Linked DNA regions of Streptomyces ficellus. The protein of the gene in region 1 interacts with the protein of each later gene in a pairwise test. Links are inferred from orthologs where the notes say so. Each region holds a gene or a part of one and is shown in the gene's direction. Other genes may lie near its edges.

Evidence for each region. The genes of interacting proteins can lie anywhere in the genome.
Region 2: the proteins of EIZ62_RS25680 (region 1) and EIZ62_RS10300 interact in binary tests that used the Escherichia coli proteins (3 or more experiments, as listed by UniProt). The link is inferred for Streptomyces ficellus from one-to-one orthologs.

What each region holds. Positions count from the first base shown.
Region 1 is NZ_CP034279.1:5,739,522-5,746,161, forward strand. The notes cover bases 2,213-5,198. They hold EIZ62_RS25680 (ABC-F family ATP-binding cassette domain-containing protein), read left to right. Parts: upstream 2,213-2,899; coding sequence 2,900-4,498; downstream 4,499-5,198. Other genes in these bases: EIZ62_RS25675 (VOC family protein), read right to left, coding at 2,213-2,592; EIZ62_RS25685 (helix-turn-helix domain-containing protein), read left to right, coding at 4,818-5,039; EIZ62_RS25690 (enoyl-CoA hydratase/isomerase family protein), read left to right, coding at 5,185-5,198. Also shown: EIZ62_RS25665 (alpha/beta hydrolase), read left to right, coding at 1-716; EIZ62_RS25670 (hypothetical protein), read left to right, coding at 873-2,165; more of EIZ62_RS25675, read right to left, coding at 2,191-2,212; more of EIZ62_RS25690, read left to right, coding at 5,199-5,985; EIZ62_RS25695 (Asp23/Gls24 family envelope stress response protein), read right to left, coding at 5,973-6,640. UniProt on the Escherichia coli protein: Genetic data indicate it may be involved in ribosome assembly or function.
Region 2 is NZ_CP034279.1:2,424,826-2,432,898, forward strand. Bases 1,268-5,686 are described here. They hold EIZ62_RS10300 (multifunctional oxoglutarate decarboxylase/oxoglutarate dehydrogenase thiamine pyrophosphate-binding subunit/dihydrolipoyllysine-residue succinyltransferase subunit), read left to right. Parts: upstream 1,268-1,625; coding sequence 1,626-5,486; downstream 5,487-5,686. Other genes in these bases: EIZ62_RS10295 (HAMP domain-containing sensor histidine kinase), read left to right, coding at 1,268-1,356; EIZ62_RS10305 (DUF6104 family protein), read left to right, coding at 5,615-5,686. In the rest of the region: EIZ62_RS10290 (response regulator transcription factor), read left to right, coding at 1-271; more of EIZ62_RS10295, read left to right, coding at 268-1,267; more of EIZ62_RS10305, read left to right, coding at 5,687-5,797; EIZ62_RS10310 (hypothetical protein), read right to left, coding at 5,798-6,640; EIZ62_RS10315 (DUF4097 family beta strand repeat-containing protein), read left to right, coding at 6,763-7,596; EIZ62_RS10320 (PadR family transcriptional regulator), read left to right, coding at 7,598-8,073. UniProt on the Escherichia coli protein: E1 component of the 2-oxoglutarate dehydrogenase (OGDH) complex which catalyzes the decarboxylation of 2-oxoglutarate, the first step in the conversion of 2-oxoglutarate to succinyl-CoA and CO(2).

The sequences.
Region 1 (6,640 bases):
TGCAGGGGGAACTCGGCGCCCTGCCCGCCTGGTTCGTCCCCGCCTCCCGCTCCACCTGGGTCATCGCCGTCCACGGCATCGGCACGACCCGCGAGCACCCGCTGAACCTCATGACGTTCCTCAACCGGATGCGCCTGCCGGTCCTGGACCTCGCCTACCGAGGCGACCCAGGAGCGCCTCGCCCCGCCGGCGGACTGGGCCACCTGGGCGACTCCGAATGGCGCGACCTGGACGCCGCGATCCGCCACGCCGTACGGCACGGCGCCGAACGCGTCATCCTCCACGGCTGGTCCACCGGGGCGTCCATGGCCCTGCACGCCGCCGCCAACTGCGGCCTGCGCGACCGGATCAGCGGCCTCGTCCTCGACTCGCCGGTCCTGGACTGGGAGGCCACCCTGCGCGCCCTGGCCACCGCCCGCCGGGTGCCCGCCCCGCTGCTCCCGCTCGCCGTCCGCGCCGCGCAGGGCAGCACCGGTGTGCACGGCGACCGGCTCGCCGAGGCCGCCGACCCGCGGGGCCTGCGCGTACCCACGCTCGTCTTCCACGGCCCGGACGACCGCCTCGCGCCCTGGCAGAGCTCCCGCGAGCTGGCCGCCCGCCGCGCCGACCTGGTCACCCTGCACACCGTCCCGAACGCCCCGCACGCCGCCATGTGGAACGCCGACCCGGACCGCTACGAGGAGGCCATGCGCCGCTTCCTCACCTCCCTGATCTGACCCCGCCGAGCCCGGCGAATCGCGTTCCGTTTGGGCTTTCGGGGCGTCAGCGGGAAGACTGCCCCCGTGACGTCTCGAAAGCCTGATGAGCAACTGGCGCGCAATTCCAGACTCCGACTCGTCCGTCCGCGGCCCCTGACCACGGCCCGACGGGCCGTGACGACCCGGCGTACCCGGCCGGTGCCCAGGCCGCCGGAGGGCACTCCGCCGCCCGCCGAGCTGGCCCGACAGGCGAGGGCGGTGCTCGCCGACGCCGTGCGCATCGCCCGCTGGGCCGCCGTCGAGCGCGACCGCGACCGTCATCGCGGCCCCGACGCCGTCTCCGCCACCGAACGGGCCGCCGCCGCGCTCGGCCTGACCGCCGGTCAAGTGCGGGCCGGCTGGGACCGCGCCCGGCTCGCCGGACTGGTCGAACTCCACGGCGACACCGCCCGCCCCGGCTGGCGGCTGCGTGCCTGGGACCGGGACGATTCCGCCGTCCTGCGCGGCTGGGTGGCCCTCTTCGACGCCTGGTCGCTCGTCCACCCGGCGCCCGCCGATGTCGCCCCGGCCGCGGTGGCCGAGGTGGTGGAAGCCGTCCCCCAGGTGCTCTCCCTCCTCCAGCTCTCCGCCGGTCCGGTGCCGGTCCCGGCCCTGCTCGACCTGCTCCGCCAGCGCGTCGCCGAACTCCGCGAGGAGCGCTGCGAGGTGCCCGAGGGCCCGCAGCCCGTGGTCGCGACCGCCCCCGAGTCGCTCGCCCGGCTGCTCGACTGGGCGCTGGAGGGCCTCGCCGCCGTCGGCGCGCTGACCCTCGGCGACGGGCAGGCCACCCTCACCCCGCTCGGCAACTGGGCGGTGTGGGTGAAGCTGGAGCAGATCTGCGTCGCCGCCCAGAGCCCCGCCGGCCACATCGAGCAGTCCGCCGAGGACATGCTGCGCGGCTGCGCGCGCCTCACCCCCGGCCCCGCCCGCGTCGAGTACCGCGCCTGGCTCGCCGCCCGCCCCGTCGGCAGTGCCGTCACCGAACTCCTCGCCGTCGCCCGGGGTGAGGACGCCCTGCTGCGCGGTCTCGCCTTCGAAGCGCTCCGGGTCGTCGGCGCCCCCGCGGAGTCCGAGGTCCGGGCCGCCGCCGACGAGGTCTGCCTGCGCCCCTACGCGCTGCTCTGGCTCGCCGAGTACGAGGGCGCCGACCCCGAGGACGCGCAGGACGTCCTCACCCGCGAGGAGGCCACCTGGCTCTGGGTGGACACCGCGGCGGCCGTGGCCGACCACGGCGAGAGCACCCTCCTGGTCCGCCACCTGGAGTCCGCCGTCCAGGGCACGGTCCCCGCGCTCCTCGACGAGGTCCGGGCGGTGGACCACCCGCGCACCGTGCAGGTCCTGGTCGCCCTGGCCGCGGCCCACCCCGACCCCGCCCTCGCCAAGGCGGTGCGCCGCGCGGCCTTCCAGGTCCACACCGGCGGAGCGTGACGCCCGCGACGCCGGGGACCGTCCGCTACTCCGCGGCGCCGGGGGCGTACGTCCCGAAGCTCCAGACGTTGCCCTCGGCGTCCCGCGCCATGTAGTCCCGCGAGCCGTACTCCTGGTCCGTGGGCGGCATCAGGATCTCCACCCCGTGCTCCACCGCCCGGGCGTGGTGCGCGTCGGGGTCCTCCACCACCACGTACACCCCCACGGGCCCCGCGCCGCCCATCGCCTTGGCGAAGACCCCGTCCCCGCCCTTGCTGCCCAGCATCACCATGCCGTTCCCGCAGGCCAGCTCCGAGTGGACGACGCGGCCGTCCTCGCCCTCGTACACACTCACCTCGGTGAACCCGAACGCTTCCTTCAGCGTTCTGATGGCCGCCTTCGCGTCCTCGTACAGGATCGTCGGATAGATGCTCGGTACGTTCGCCATGCTGACCACTCTCCGATTCGGTGCTCGACTGCGACCTTGCTGTCCCCGACCGTGCGACTGTGATCCGGATCTCAACCGTTCCTCAGTCTCGCACCGGGCACTGACAACGCCCCCTGGAGCACACCCGGCTCACCGGAAGGTGTGGCGCGGCCACGCGGCCCCGCACGGCTCCCGCGTGGCCGAAAAGCAGTTGCACGCGCCCGTTAGACTGGGCCGTATGGCCATTCTCCCTGTGCATTAGACCGGCGTCGAAGCCACCGCACCCGCCGTCCTTCCGCCGTCTTCCACACCGCCCTGGAGTCTGTCCGTGATCACCGCTTCCGGCATCGAGCTGCGCGCCGGCGCCCGCGTCCTCATCGAGTCCGCTTCCTTCCGCATCGCCAAGGGCGACCGCATCGGCCTGGTCGGCCGCAACGGCGCGGGCAAGACGACCCTCACCAAGTGCCTCGCGGGCGAGGGCGTTCCCGCCGGGGGCACGATCGCCCGCTCCGGCGAGGTCGGCTACCTCCCGCAGGACCCCCGCACCGGCGACCTCGACGTCCTGGCCCGCGACCGGATCCTCTCCGCCCGCGGCCTCGACGTGCTGATCCGCAAGATGCGGCAGAACGAGGAGCGGATCGCCAGCGGCCAGGGCGGCACCCGCGAGAAGGCGCTGCGCCAGTACGAGCGCCAGGAGACCGAGTTCCTCACCAAGGGCGGTTACGCCGCCGAGGCCGAGGCCGCCACCATCGCCGCCGCCCTCGGCCTGCCCGACCGGGTCCTCGGCCAGCCGCTGCACACCCTCTCCGGTGGTCAGCGCCGCCGAGTGGAGCTCGCCCGCATCCTGTTCTCGGACGCCGACACCCTGCTCCTCGACGAGCCCACGAACCACCTCGACGCCGACTCGATCGTCTGGCTCCGCGACTACCTCAAGACCTACCGCGGTGGCTTCATCGTGATCTCCCACGACGTCGACCTCGTCGAGACCGTCGTGAACAAGGTCTTCTACCTCGACGCCAACCGCGCCCAGATCGACGTCTACAACATGGGCTGGAAGCTGTACCAGCAGCAGCGCGAGGCCGACGAGAAGCGCCGCAAGCGCGAGCGCCAGAACGCCGAGAAGAAGGCCGCGGCGCTGAACTCGCAGGCCGACAAGATGCGGGCGAAGGCCACCAAGACCGTCGCCGCGCAGAACATGGCCAAGCGCGCCGAGCGGCTGCTCTCCGGCCTGGAGGCGGTCCGCGTCTCCGACAAGGTCGCCAAGCTCCGCTTCCCCGAGCCCGCCCCCTGCGGCAAGACCCCGCTCACCGCGGAGGGGCTCTCCAAGTCGTACGGCTCCCTGGAGATCTTCACCGACGTCGACCTGGCCATCGACAAGGGGTCGCGGGTCGTCATCCTCGGCCTCAACGGCGCCGGCAAGACGACCCTGCTGCGGCTCCTCGCCGGGGTGGAGAAGCCGGACACCGGCGACGTGACCCCCGGCCACGGCCTCAAGCTGGGCTACTACGCCCAGGAGCACGAGACCCTCGACCCGGACCGCACCGTCCTGGAGAACATGCGGTCCGCCGCGCCCGACCTCGACCTCGTCGAGGTGCGCAAGACGCTCGGCTCGTTCCTCTTCTCCGGCGACGACGTCGACAAGCCGGCGGGCGTCCTCTCCGGCGGTGAGAAGACCCGGCTCGCGCTGGCCACCCTGGTCGTCTCCTCGGCGAACGTCCTGCTCCTCGACGAGCCCACGAACAACCTCGACCCGGCCAGCCGCGAGGAGATCCTCGGCGCGCTGCGCACCTACAAGGGCGCCGTCATCCTCGTCACGCACGACGAGGGCGCCGTCGACGCCCTCGAACCGGAGCGGATCATCCTGCTCCCGGACGGTGTCGAGGACCTGTGGGGCCCGGACTACAAGGACCTGGTGGCGCTGGCCTGACCGGGACCGGGGCGGCCCGCTCGCCCCGGTATGGATCATTCGGCCTACGCGTGATCCATCATCTGAGTGAGAGCGTCTCGTACTGCGGCGTGGCGGCGAGCGGATTTCCCGCTTCGGCCCCACGCCGCTCGTGATCTCCGCACACCCCTCTGACCTGGCATTTCGGGCGCACGGCCGGTATCGGATCCGCGCGGTGTGCGGGTCGGCGGCCCCGGAGCGGCGAAACCTCGCGGCACGGACCTTGTCGAATGGCTGGCCAGGAAGCCCCCGAGGGGTGATCATGAGAAGACCAGAGCGCACTTCCCATGAGGAGGCACGGGTGGCCGAGACTCTGAAGAAGGGCAGCCGGGTGACCGGCGCCGCGCGCGACAAGCTCGCGGCAGACCTGAAGAAGAAGTACGACTCCGGCGCGAGCATCCGGGCATTGGCCGAGGAGACGGGCCGATCCTATGGATTCGTCCACCGGATGCTGAGTGAGTCGGGAGTCACGCTGCGTGGACGCGGCGGAGCGACGCGAGGCAAGAAGGCCGCTTCGGCCTGAGGGCCCCGCGTCCTGACAAGTCGAGCGCGGCTCGTCCGGCCCCACCGGTTCCGGCAGGGCCACCCGGCCGATCGCGCGGTCGGCCGGGTGGTTACTGTGCAGTCACTTAATGGCTGCACTGCCGCACCGGACCCGGAGGCGCCCCATGACCTCGCTCGACCCAGTCCTCGAAGTGCTCGACAAGGACGGCGTACGTCTCACCGTCGAGGACGCCGTTGCCACGGTGACCCTGACCAACCCGGCCAAGCGCAACGCCCAGTCCCCCGCGCTGTGGAGGGCGTTGGCGGAAGCCGGACGGTCGCTGCCGGGCAGCGTGCGGATCGTGGTGCTGCGCGGTGAGGGCAAGTCCTTCTCCGCCGGACTCGACCGCCAGGCGTTCACGCCGGAGGGCTTCGACGGCGAGCCGTCGTTCCTGGAGATGGCGCGCGGCTCCGACGCCGCGCTGGACGCCGTCATCGCCGAGTACCAGGAGGCGTTCACCTGGTGGCGCCGCAACGACATCGTGTCGATCGCGGCCGTCCAGGGGCATGCCATCGGGGCCGGTTTCCAGCTCGCCCTGGCGTGCGACCTGCGGGTCGTGGCCGAGGACGTCCAGTTCGCCATGCGCGAGACCAGCCTGGGCCTCGTGCCCGACCTGACCGGTACGCACCCCCTCGTCGCGGCGGTCGGCTACGCCCGCGCGCTGGAGATCTGCGCCACGGGCCGGTTCGTGCACGCCGACGAGGCCGAGCGCATCGGGCTGGCCAACCTCGTCGTGCCCGCGGGCGACCTCGACGGCGCGGTGCGCGACCTCGCCGTCGCGCTGCTCGCCGCGCCGCGCGACGCCGTCATCGAGACCAAGGCGCTGCTCCGCGGCGCCGGCGAGCGCGGCTACGAGGAGCAGCGGACGGCCGAGCGCGCCGCCCAGGCGCGCCGCCTGCGCGATCTCGCGGGTCAGTCCGACTGAACCCGCCGGGTGACGTCGGTGACCACCACGGTCACCGGCAGCTCGCCCCCGACGGCCCCGCGTACCGCCCGTGCCACGTCCAGTGGCCGGTGGTCCGGGGTCGTCGCCAGTTCGACGCGTACGTGATCGTCCGCCCGGTGCACCGGGGCGCCGAGGACGCCCGTCAGCCGGGCCACGCCCGGGACGGCGACGGCCGCGACGGCCGCGGTGTCCTCCTGCGGTCCGGCCTCCTTCTCCGGTGGGGGAGCGGGCGCGGGCGGCTCGGGCGGGGCGTCCAGCAGCGCCGTGACCCGGAGGTCCACCCGTGCCACGGTCAGCCCGAGGCGCCGCTCGCACGCGGCCGACAGCGCGGTGCGCAGCCGTTCGGCGAGGTCCGGCAGCGGCACGCCGTACCCGGCGGCGAAGCCGGCCTCGATCCTCAGCGGGCCGGGCGGTACCGATCCCGGTGGCGCCGGGAAGGCGGACCGGGGTGCGGCCGCCTCGTCCGCGAGGGTGATCCGCAGCCGGCCCGGTTCCACCCCCGGCACCTTCCGCGCCGCCCGGCGCAGTACCGCGTCCGCGGCGCGCTCCGCGATCCAGGCTCCGTCCTGCGGGCCTCCCAGCGGGAGCAGCCGCCCCAGGCCGATGCGGCTCCGCGCCGCCGCCACCCATCCGT
Region 2 (8,073 bases), 3.3 Mb from region 1 along the record:
GGAGATCGACCACGCGCAGCGGCGCGTCCGGGTCAGGGGCGAGGACGTCCACCTCACGCCGACCGAGTTCGACCTGCTGGTCTGCCTGGCGAACACGCCCCGCGCGGTCCTCTCGCGCGAGCAGCTGCTGGCCGAGGTGTGGGACTGGGCGGACGCGTCGGGCACCCGGACCGTGGACAGCCACATCAAGGCGCTGCGCCGCAAGATCGGCGCCGAGCGGATCCGTACGGTCCACGGCGTCGGCTACGCACTGGAGACGCCCGCGCCATGAGATCGCTCCGGTCCCGGCTGCGCCCGGTCTCGATCGCCATCTCGATCAAGACCAAACTGGGCTCACTCGTCGTCGTCTCGGTCTTCATCACGACCGGGCTGCTGATGGTGGCCCTGCGCACCGAGACCGAGCTGCGCTTCATCACCGTCTTCTCGGTGATCGCCACGCTGCTGATCACCCAGTTCGTGGCGCACGGCCTGACGGCCCCGCTGGACGAGATGAACACGGTGGCGAAGGCGATCTCGCACGGCGACTACACGCGCCGGGTGCGCGGCGCCGGCCGCCGGGACGAGCTGGGCGACCTGGCCTGCACGATCAACCGCATGGCGGACGACCTGGAGGCGGTGGACCGGCACCGCAAGGAGCTGGTGGCGAACGTCTCCCACGAGCTGCGCACGCCGATCGCGGCGCTGCGCGCGGTGCTGGAGAACGTGGTGGACGGCGTCTCGGCCGCCGATCCGGAGACGATGCGCACGGCGCTGAAGCAGACGGAGCGGCTGGGCCGGCTGGTGGAGACGCTGCTGGACCTGTCACGGCTGGACAACGGTGTCGTACCGCTCCGGGCACGGCGCTTCGAGGTGTGGCCGTACCTGTCGGGCGTGCTGAAGGAGGCCAACCTGGCCGCCGCGCAGCGCGGGCTGAGCTCCGGCTCCGGCAGCCACACCCGCACCGACGTGCACCTGCACCTGGACGTGTCGCCGCCGGAGCTGACCGCGCACGCGGACAGCGAGCGGCTGCACCAGGTGGTGGCGAACCTGATCGACAACGCGGTGAAGCACTCGCCGCCGCACGGCCGGGTGACGGTACGGGCGCGGCGCGGCCGGCAGCCGGAGTCGCTGGACCTGGAGGTCGTCGACGAGGGCCCGGGCATTCCGGAGTCGGAGTGGCACAAGGTCTTCGAGCGGTTCAACCGGGGCGGGGTCGACGCGCCGCACGGTCCGGGCAGCGACGGCGGTACGGGCCTGGGGCTGGCGATCGCCCGCTGGGCGGTCGATCTGCACGGCGGACGTATCGGCGTGGCCGAATCCGCACGTGGATGCCGGATTCAGGTCACCCTTCCGGGGATCCCGAAGCCCCGGGGTTGACGTAGGGTTCGAACCGGAGGGGCTCGTTCTGCGTAGACATGGGCAGGACGCGGTCACGGTTGCGCGCAAGTCCCGGCCGCAGCCGCGCGACCTCCTACCCATTCGCAGGGCAACCACGCTTGTTTCCCGCCATTAATAGCGCCGAAACACGTCCTCAGATGTGATCTACGCGACGATGGCCCGCCCGGCCTGCACGTCCCGGCCAGGGAGGCGTAGCCTTTATTTCCGCTGTCCATCACCTTGTGAAGCGGAAGAGGGCGGTTGCCGCCGTGTCGTCTCAGTCCCCCAGTAACTCGAGTATCTCGACCGACCAGGACGGGCAGGGATCTTCGAACCCTGCCGCCGCGTTCGGTGCCAATGAGTGGCTCGTCGACGAGATCTACCAGCAGTACCTCCAGGACCCCAATTCGGTCGACCGTGCCTGGTGGGACTTCTTCGCCGACTACAAGCCGGGCGCCCCGTCCGGCTCGGCGGACAAGCCCGCGGGCGAGGGTGCCGTAGCCGCGGGGGCTGCGAGCACCGCGCCCGCCGCCCAGGCCCCGGCCCCGGCACAGGCCCCGGCGCAGCCGGCCGCAGCGGCACCCGCACAGGCCGCTGCCGCCCAGGCGCCCGCCGCCCCGGCCTCCGCGCCCGCCGCCCAGGCCCCGGCCGCGAAGCCGGCCGCCGCGCAGCCCGCCGCCCCGGCCAAGCCGGCCGCCGCGGCCGCCAAGCCCGCCGCCGCGAAGCCCGCCGCCAAGGCCGCGCCCGCCGGTGAGGCGCCCTCCGGCCCCGAGTACGTGCCGCTGCGCGGCCCGGCCGCCGCGGTCGCCAAGAACATGAACGCCTCGCTGGAGCTGCCGACCGCCACCTCGGTCCGCGCCGTCCCGGTGAAGCTGCTGTTCGACAACCGGATCGTCATCAACAACCACCTCAAGCGCGCCCGGGGCGGGAAGATCTCCTTCACGCACCTCATCGGGTACGCGATGGTGCAGGCGATCAAGGCCATGCCGTCGATGAACTACTCGTACGGCGAGAAGGACGGCAAGCCGGTCCTGGTCAAGCCCGAGCACGTGAACTTCGGCCTGGCGATCGACCTGGTCAAGCCGAACGGCGAGCGCCAGCTGGTCGTCGCGGGCATCAAGAAGGCCGAGACGCTCGGCTTCTTCGAGTTCTGGCAGGCGTACGAGGACATCGTCCGCCGCGCCCGCAACAACAAGCTGACGATGGACGACTTCACCGGCGTCACCGTCTCGCTGACCAACCCCGGCGGCCTCGGCACCGTCCACTCCGTGCCGCGCCTGATGCCCGGGCAGTCGGTCATCATGGGCGTGGGCTCGATGGACTACCCGGCCGAGTTCCAGGGCACCTCCCAGGACACCCTGAACAAGCTGGGCATCTCCAAGGTGATGACCCTCACGTCGACGTACGACCACCGGGTCATCCAGGGCGCCGCCTCCGGCGAGTTCCTCCGGATCGTCTCCAACCTCCTCCTCGGCGAGGACGGCTTCTACGACGACGTCTTCGAGTCGCTGCGCATCCCCTACGAGCCGGTCCGCTGGCTCAAGGACATCGACGCGTCGCACGACGACGACGTCACCAAGGCCGCGCGCGTCTTCGAGCTGATCCACTCCTACCGGGTCCGCGGCCACGTCATGGCCGACACCGACCCGCTGGAGTACCGCCAGCGCAAGCACCCCGACCTGGACATCACCGAGCACGGCCTGACGCTCTGGGACCTGGAGCGGGAGTTCGCCGTCGGCGGCTTCGGCGGCAAGTCCATGATGAAGCTGCGCGACATCCTCGGCGTGCTGCGCGACTCGTACTGCCGCACCACCGGCATCGAGTTCATGCACATCCAGGACCCCAAGCAGCGCAAGTGGATCCAGGACCGCGTCGAGCGCCCGCACTCCAAGCCGGAGCGCGAGGAGCAGCTGCGCATCCTGCGCCGGCTGAACGCCGCGGAGGCGTTCGAGACGTTCCTCCAGACCAAGTACGTCGGCCAGAAGCGGTTCTCGCTGGAGGGCGGCGAGTCCGTCATCCCGCTGCTGGACGCGGTCATCGACTCGGCGGCCGAGTCGCGCCTCGACGAGGTCGTCATCGGCATGGCCCACCGCGGCCGGCTCAACGTCCTGGCGAACATCGTCGGCAAGTCGTACGCGCAGATCTTCCGCGAGTTCGAGGGCAACCTCGACCCGAAGTCGATGCACGGCTCCGGCGACGTCAAGTACCACCTGGGCGCGGAGGGGACCTTCACCGGTCTCGACGGCGAGCAGATCAAGGTCTCGCTGGTCGCCAACCCCTCGCACCTGGAGGCGGTCGACCCGGTCGTCGAGGGTGTCGTCCGCGCCAAGCAGGACGTCATCAACAAGGGCGGCACGGACTTCACCGTCCTGCCCGTCGCCCTGCACGGCGACGCGGCCTTCGCGGGCCAGGGCGTCGTCGCCGAGACGCTGAACATGTCGCAGCTGCGGGGCTACCGCACCGGCGGCACGGTCCACATCGTCATCAACAACCAGGTCGGCTTCACCGCCGCCCCGGAGTCGTCGCGCTCCTCGATGTACGCGACCGACGTGGCCCGCATGATCGAGGCGCCGATCTTCCACGTGAACGGCGACGACCCCGAGGCCGTGGTGCGCGTGGCGCGCCTCGCCTTCGAGTTCCGCCAGACGTTCAACAAGGACGTCGTGATCGACCTCATCTGCTACCGCCGCCGCGGTCACAACGAGGGCGACAACCCGCAGTTCACCAACCCGCAGATGTACAACCTGATCGACAAGAAGCGTTCGGTGCGCAAGCTGTACACCGAGTCGCTCATCGGTCGTGGCGACATCACGCTGGAAGAGGCGGAGCAGGCGCTCCAGGACTTCCAGGGCCAGCTGGAGAAGGTGTTCGCGGAGGTCCGCGAGGCCACCTCGCAGCCCGGCCCGGCGCACAGCCCCGAGGCGCAGGCCGAGTTCCCGGTCTCCGTCACCACCGGGGTCTCCCAGGAGGTCGTGAAGCGGATCGCCGAGTCGCAGGTCAACATCCCCGACCGGGTCAAGGTGCACCCGCGCCTGATGCCGCAGCTCCAGCGCCGCGCCGCCTCCGTCGAGGACGGCACGATCGACTGGGGCATGGGCGAGACCCTGGCGATCGGTTCGCTGCTGATGGAGGGCACCCCGGTCCGGCTCGCCGGCCAGGACACCCGCCGCGGCACCTTCGGCCAGCGCCACGCGGTGCTGGTGGACCAGGAGACCGGCGAGGACTACACCCCGCTGCAGTACCTCTCCGAGGACCAGGCCCGCTACAACGTCTACGACTCGCTGCTCAGCGAGTACGCGGCGATGGGCTTCGAGTACGGCTACTCCCTGGCGCGGCCCGAGTCGCTGGTCATGTGGGAGGCGCAGTTCGGTGACTTCGTCAACGGCGCGCAGACGGTCGTGGACGAGTTCATCTCCTCCGCCGAGCAGAAGTGGGGCCAGACCTCCGGCGTCACGCTGCTGCTGCCGCACGGCTACGAGGGCCAGGGCCCGGACCACTCGTCGGCCCGCCCGGAGCGCTTCCTCCAGCTGTGCGCGCAGAACAACATGACGGTCGCCATGCCGACGCTGCCGTCGAACTACTTCCACCTCCTGCGGTGGCAGGTGCACAACCCGCACCACAAGCCGCTGATCGTCTTCACGCCGAAGTCGATGCTGCGCCTGAAGGCCGCCGCGTCGAAGGTGGAGGAGTTCACCACCGGCGGCTTCCGTCCGGTGATCGGTGACGACTCGGTCGAGGCGAGCGCGGTCCGCAAGGTCGTCTTCTGCGCCGGCAAGGTCTACTACGACCTGGAGGCCGAGCGGGTCAAGCGCGGTGTCACGGACACGGCGATCATCCGTCTGGAGCGCCTGTACCCGCTGCCGGGTGCGGAGCTCCAGGCCGAGATCTCCAAGTACCCGAACGCCGAGAAGTACCTGTGGGCCCAGGAGGAGCCGGCGAACCAGGGTGCCTGGCCGTTCATCGCGCTCAACCTGATCGACCACCTCGACCTGGCGGTCGGCGCCGACATCCCGCACGGCGAGCGCCTGCGCCGCATCTCGCGGCCGCACGGCTCGTCGCCGGCGGTCGGCTCGGCCAAGCGCCACCAGGCCGAGCAGGTGCAGCTGGTCAACGAGGTCTTCGACGCCTGACCCGCAGTACCCGTACGACCCCCCGGGGCCCGGTTCCGCATCGCGCGGAGCCGGGCCCTCGGGCGTTTCCCTCGCGGGGGACGCCATACCCTGGGAGGGAACACCGAGCAGGCATCCGGGAGCAGGTCTTGTACTTCACCGATCGTGGCATCGAGGAGCTGGAGAAGCGGCGCGGCGAGGAGGAGGTCACCTTCGAGTGGCTCGCCGAGCAGCTCCGTACGTTCGTCGACCTCAACCCCGACTTCGAGGTCCCCGTCGAGCGGCTGGCCACCTGGCTGGCGCGCCTCGACGACGAGGACGAGGACGAGTAGTCACCGCCGAGTAGTCACCGCGGGGCCGGGCCGGGGGGCCCGGGAGCGGGTGCGCAGGCGGTCGTAGGCGAGGCCCAGAGCGCCCTGGGTGACCAGCAGCGTGGCGGTGGCGGCCCAGCCGGGGCTGCGGCGGGTGAGCGCCCAGGCGAGCAGCGGGAGCCCGGCCGCGAGGTGGGCGGTGGCGAGCGCGCGGGCGCGGGGGCCGCAGATCCAGGGGCCGAGCGGGCCCTCCTCGACGGCGTCCAGTTCGCTGCGTACGGCGTCGAGCCAGCCCTGCCATTCGAGCTGCTCCGCGCCCCGCTCCCGGGCGGCCGCCCACAGCAGGACGGCCGGCGTGCCGGGGACGAGGCCGGGCGGGAGGGTCAGGCCGTGCCGGGCGAGTACCGCGGCCAGGCCCAGCAGGCGGGCGGGGGCGTCGGCGAGTTCGTCGGGCCGGGTGAGGGGTTCGAGGTCGCGGGCGTCCATGACGGGGTCGAGCCCGAGCCGCTCGGCGAAGGTGTGCATGGCCTCGTCCTCGCCGACGGGGGTGCCGTCCGCGAGCCAGGTGTAGCCGACGGGGCGGCGGAAGCCGGTCGCCAGGACGCAGCCCGCCCGGTCCGTGTCCCACCACAGGGCCACCACCGGCCACGTCACGCCGACCGTGAGGGCTCCGGCCCAGCCCGCGACGACCCGGTCGACCGGTTCGGCGCCCTCGCGCCACGGCGCGCCCTCGGGGACGAGCACGCTCCAGTCGGGGCCGGCCGGGGCGAGGAGCAGCCGCTCGCGCAGCAGCAGGGCCGGGGGCCTTACGGAGGTGCGGTCGGCCCGGCAGAACAGCAGCGCGCCCACGGAAGTCGCGTTCATGCGCCATACGCTAGGGCAATTTGTCCGGTTCCGACGCTCTTGACTTCCCAAGCCCGCGATATATCGTGTGCTGCAAGGAGACGCGATATGTTGCGTGTCGCGTCCTGTCCCAGGGAGGCCCCATGCCGGAGTGGTCCGTCACCGAGCCGACGAAGATGACCCTCGACGACGAACCCGTGACCGCCGTCCACGTGCGCCTCGTGGGCGGGACGGTGAACGTCGTGGGCACCGACGAGGGCCCCGCGCGGCTGGAGATCTCCGACGTCGAGGGACCACCGCTGATCGTCACCCGCGAGGGCTCCACCCTGACCGTGGCCTACGCGGACCTGCCGTGGCAGAACCTCCTCACCTGGCTCGACCCCCAGGGCTGGCAGCGCAGCGCGGTCGTCTCCCTGGCCGTTCCGGCCGGGGCGGACGTGGAGGTCGGCTCCGTCGGCGCCGAGGCCGTCGTCTCGGGCGTCCGGGGGCGTACGACCGTCCGCGGGGTCAGCGGCGACACCACGCTCGTCGGCCTCTCCGGCCCGGTGCGCGCCGACACCGTCAGTGGCAACGTCGAGTCCCAGGCCGTGACCGGCGGGCTCCGCTTCCACTCCGTGTCGGGCGACCTCACGGTCGTCGAGGGCGCCGGGCGCTCCGTACAGGCGGACACGGTCGGCGGTGACGTGGTGATCGACCTGGACCCGGCCGAGGAGCCCACCGACATCCGGCTCACCACCGTCTCCGGCTCGGTCGCCATCCGGCTCCCCCACCCCGCGAACGCCCGGGTGGAGGCGCAGACCACCGGCGGCGCCGTCTCCAGCGCCTTCGACGACCTGCGGGTCACCGGGCAGTGGGGCGCCAAGAAGATCACCGGCACGCTCGGTGACGGCAAGGGCAGGCTGAGGGCCACCACGGTCTCCGGCTCCATCGCGCTCCTCCGCCGGCCCGAGGAAGCCCCCACCGGAAAGGTGCTCTGACATGTCCCCCGTCTTCGCGCACGGACGGCTCCGCCTCTACCTGCTGACGCTCCTCGACGAGGCCCCGCGCCACGGGTACGAGGTGATCCGGCTCCTGGAGGAACGCTTCCAGGGCCTGTACGCGCCCTCCGCCGGCACGGTCTACCCCCGGCTGGCCAAGCTGGAGGCCGAGGGCCTGGTCACGCACGCCACCGAGGGCGGCCGCAAGGTGTACTCGATCACCGCCGCCGGGCGCGAGGAGCTCGCCGCGCGCAGCGGTGAACTGGCCGACCTGGAGCGGGAGATCCGCGACTCGGTCGCCGAACTCGCCGCCGAGATCCGTGACGACGTGCGTGGCGCGGCGGGCACGCTGCGCAGCGAGATGCGGGCCGCCGCGGGCGAGTCCCGGCACACGCCGCCGCCCGGCGGGGACGAGTGGGCGACGTGGCGCCGGGCCAAGCAGGAGTGGAAGGACCAGGCCCGGCGCGCCCGGGACGA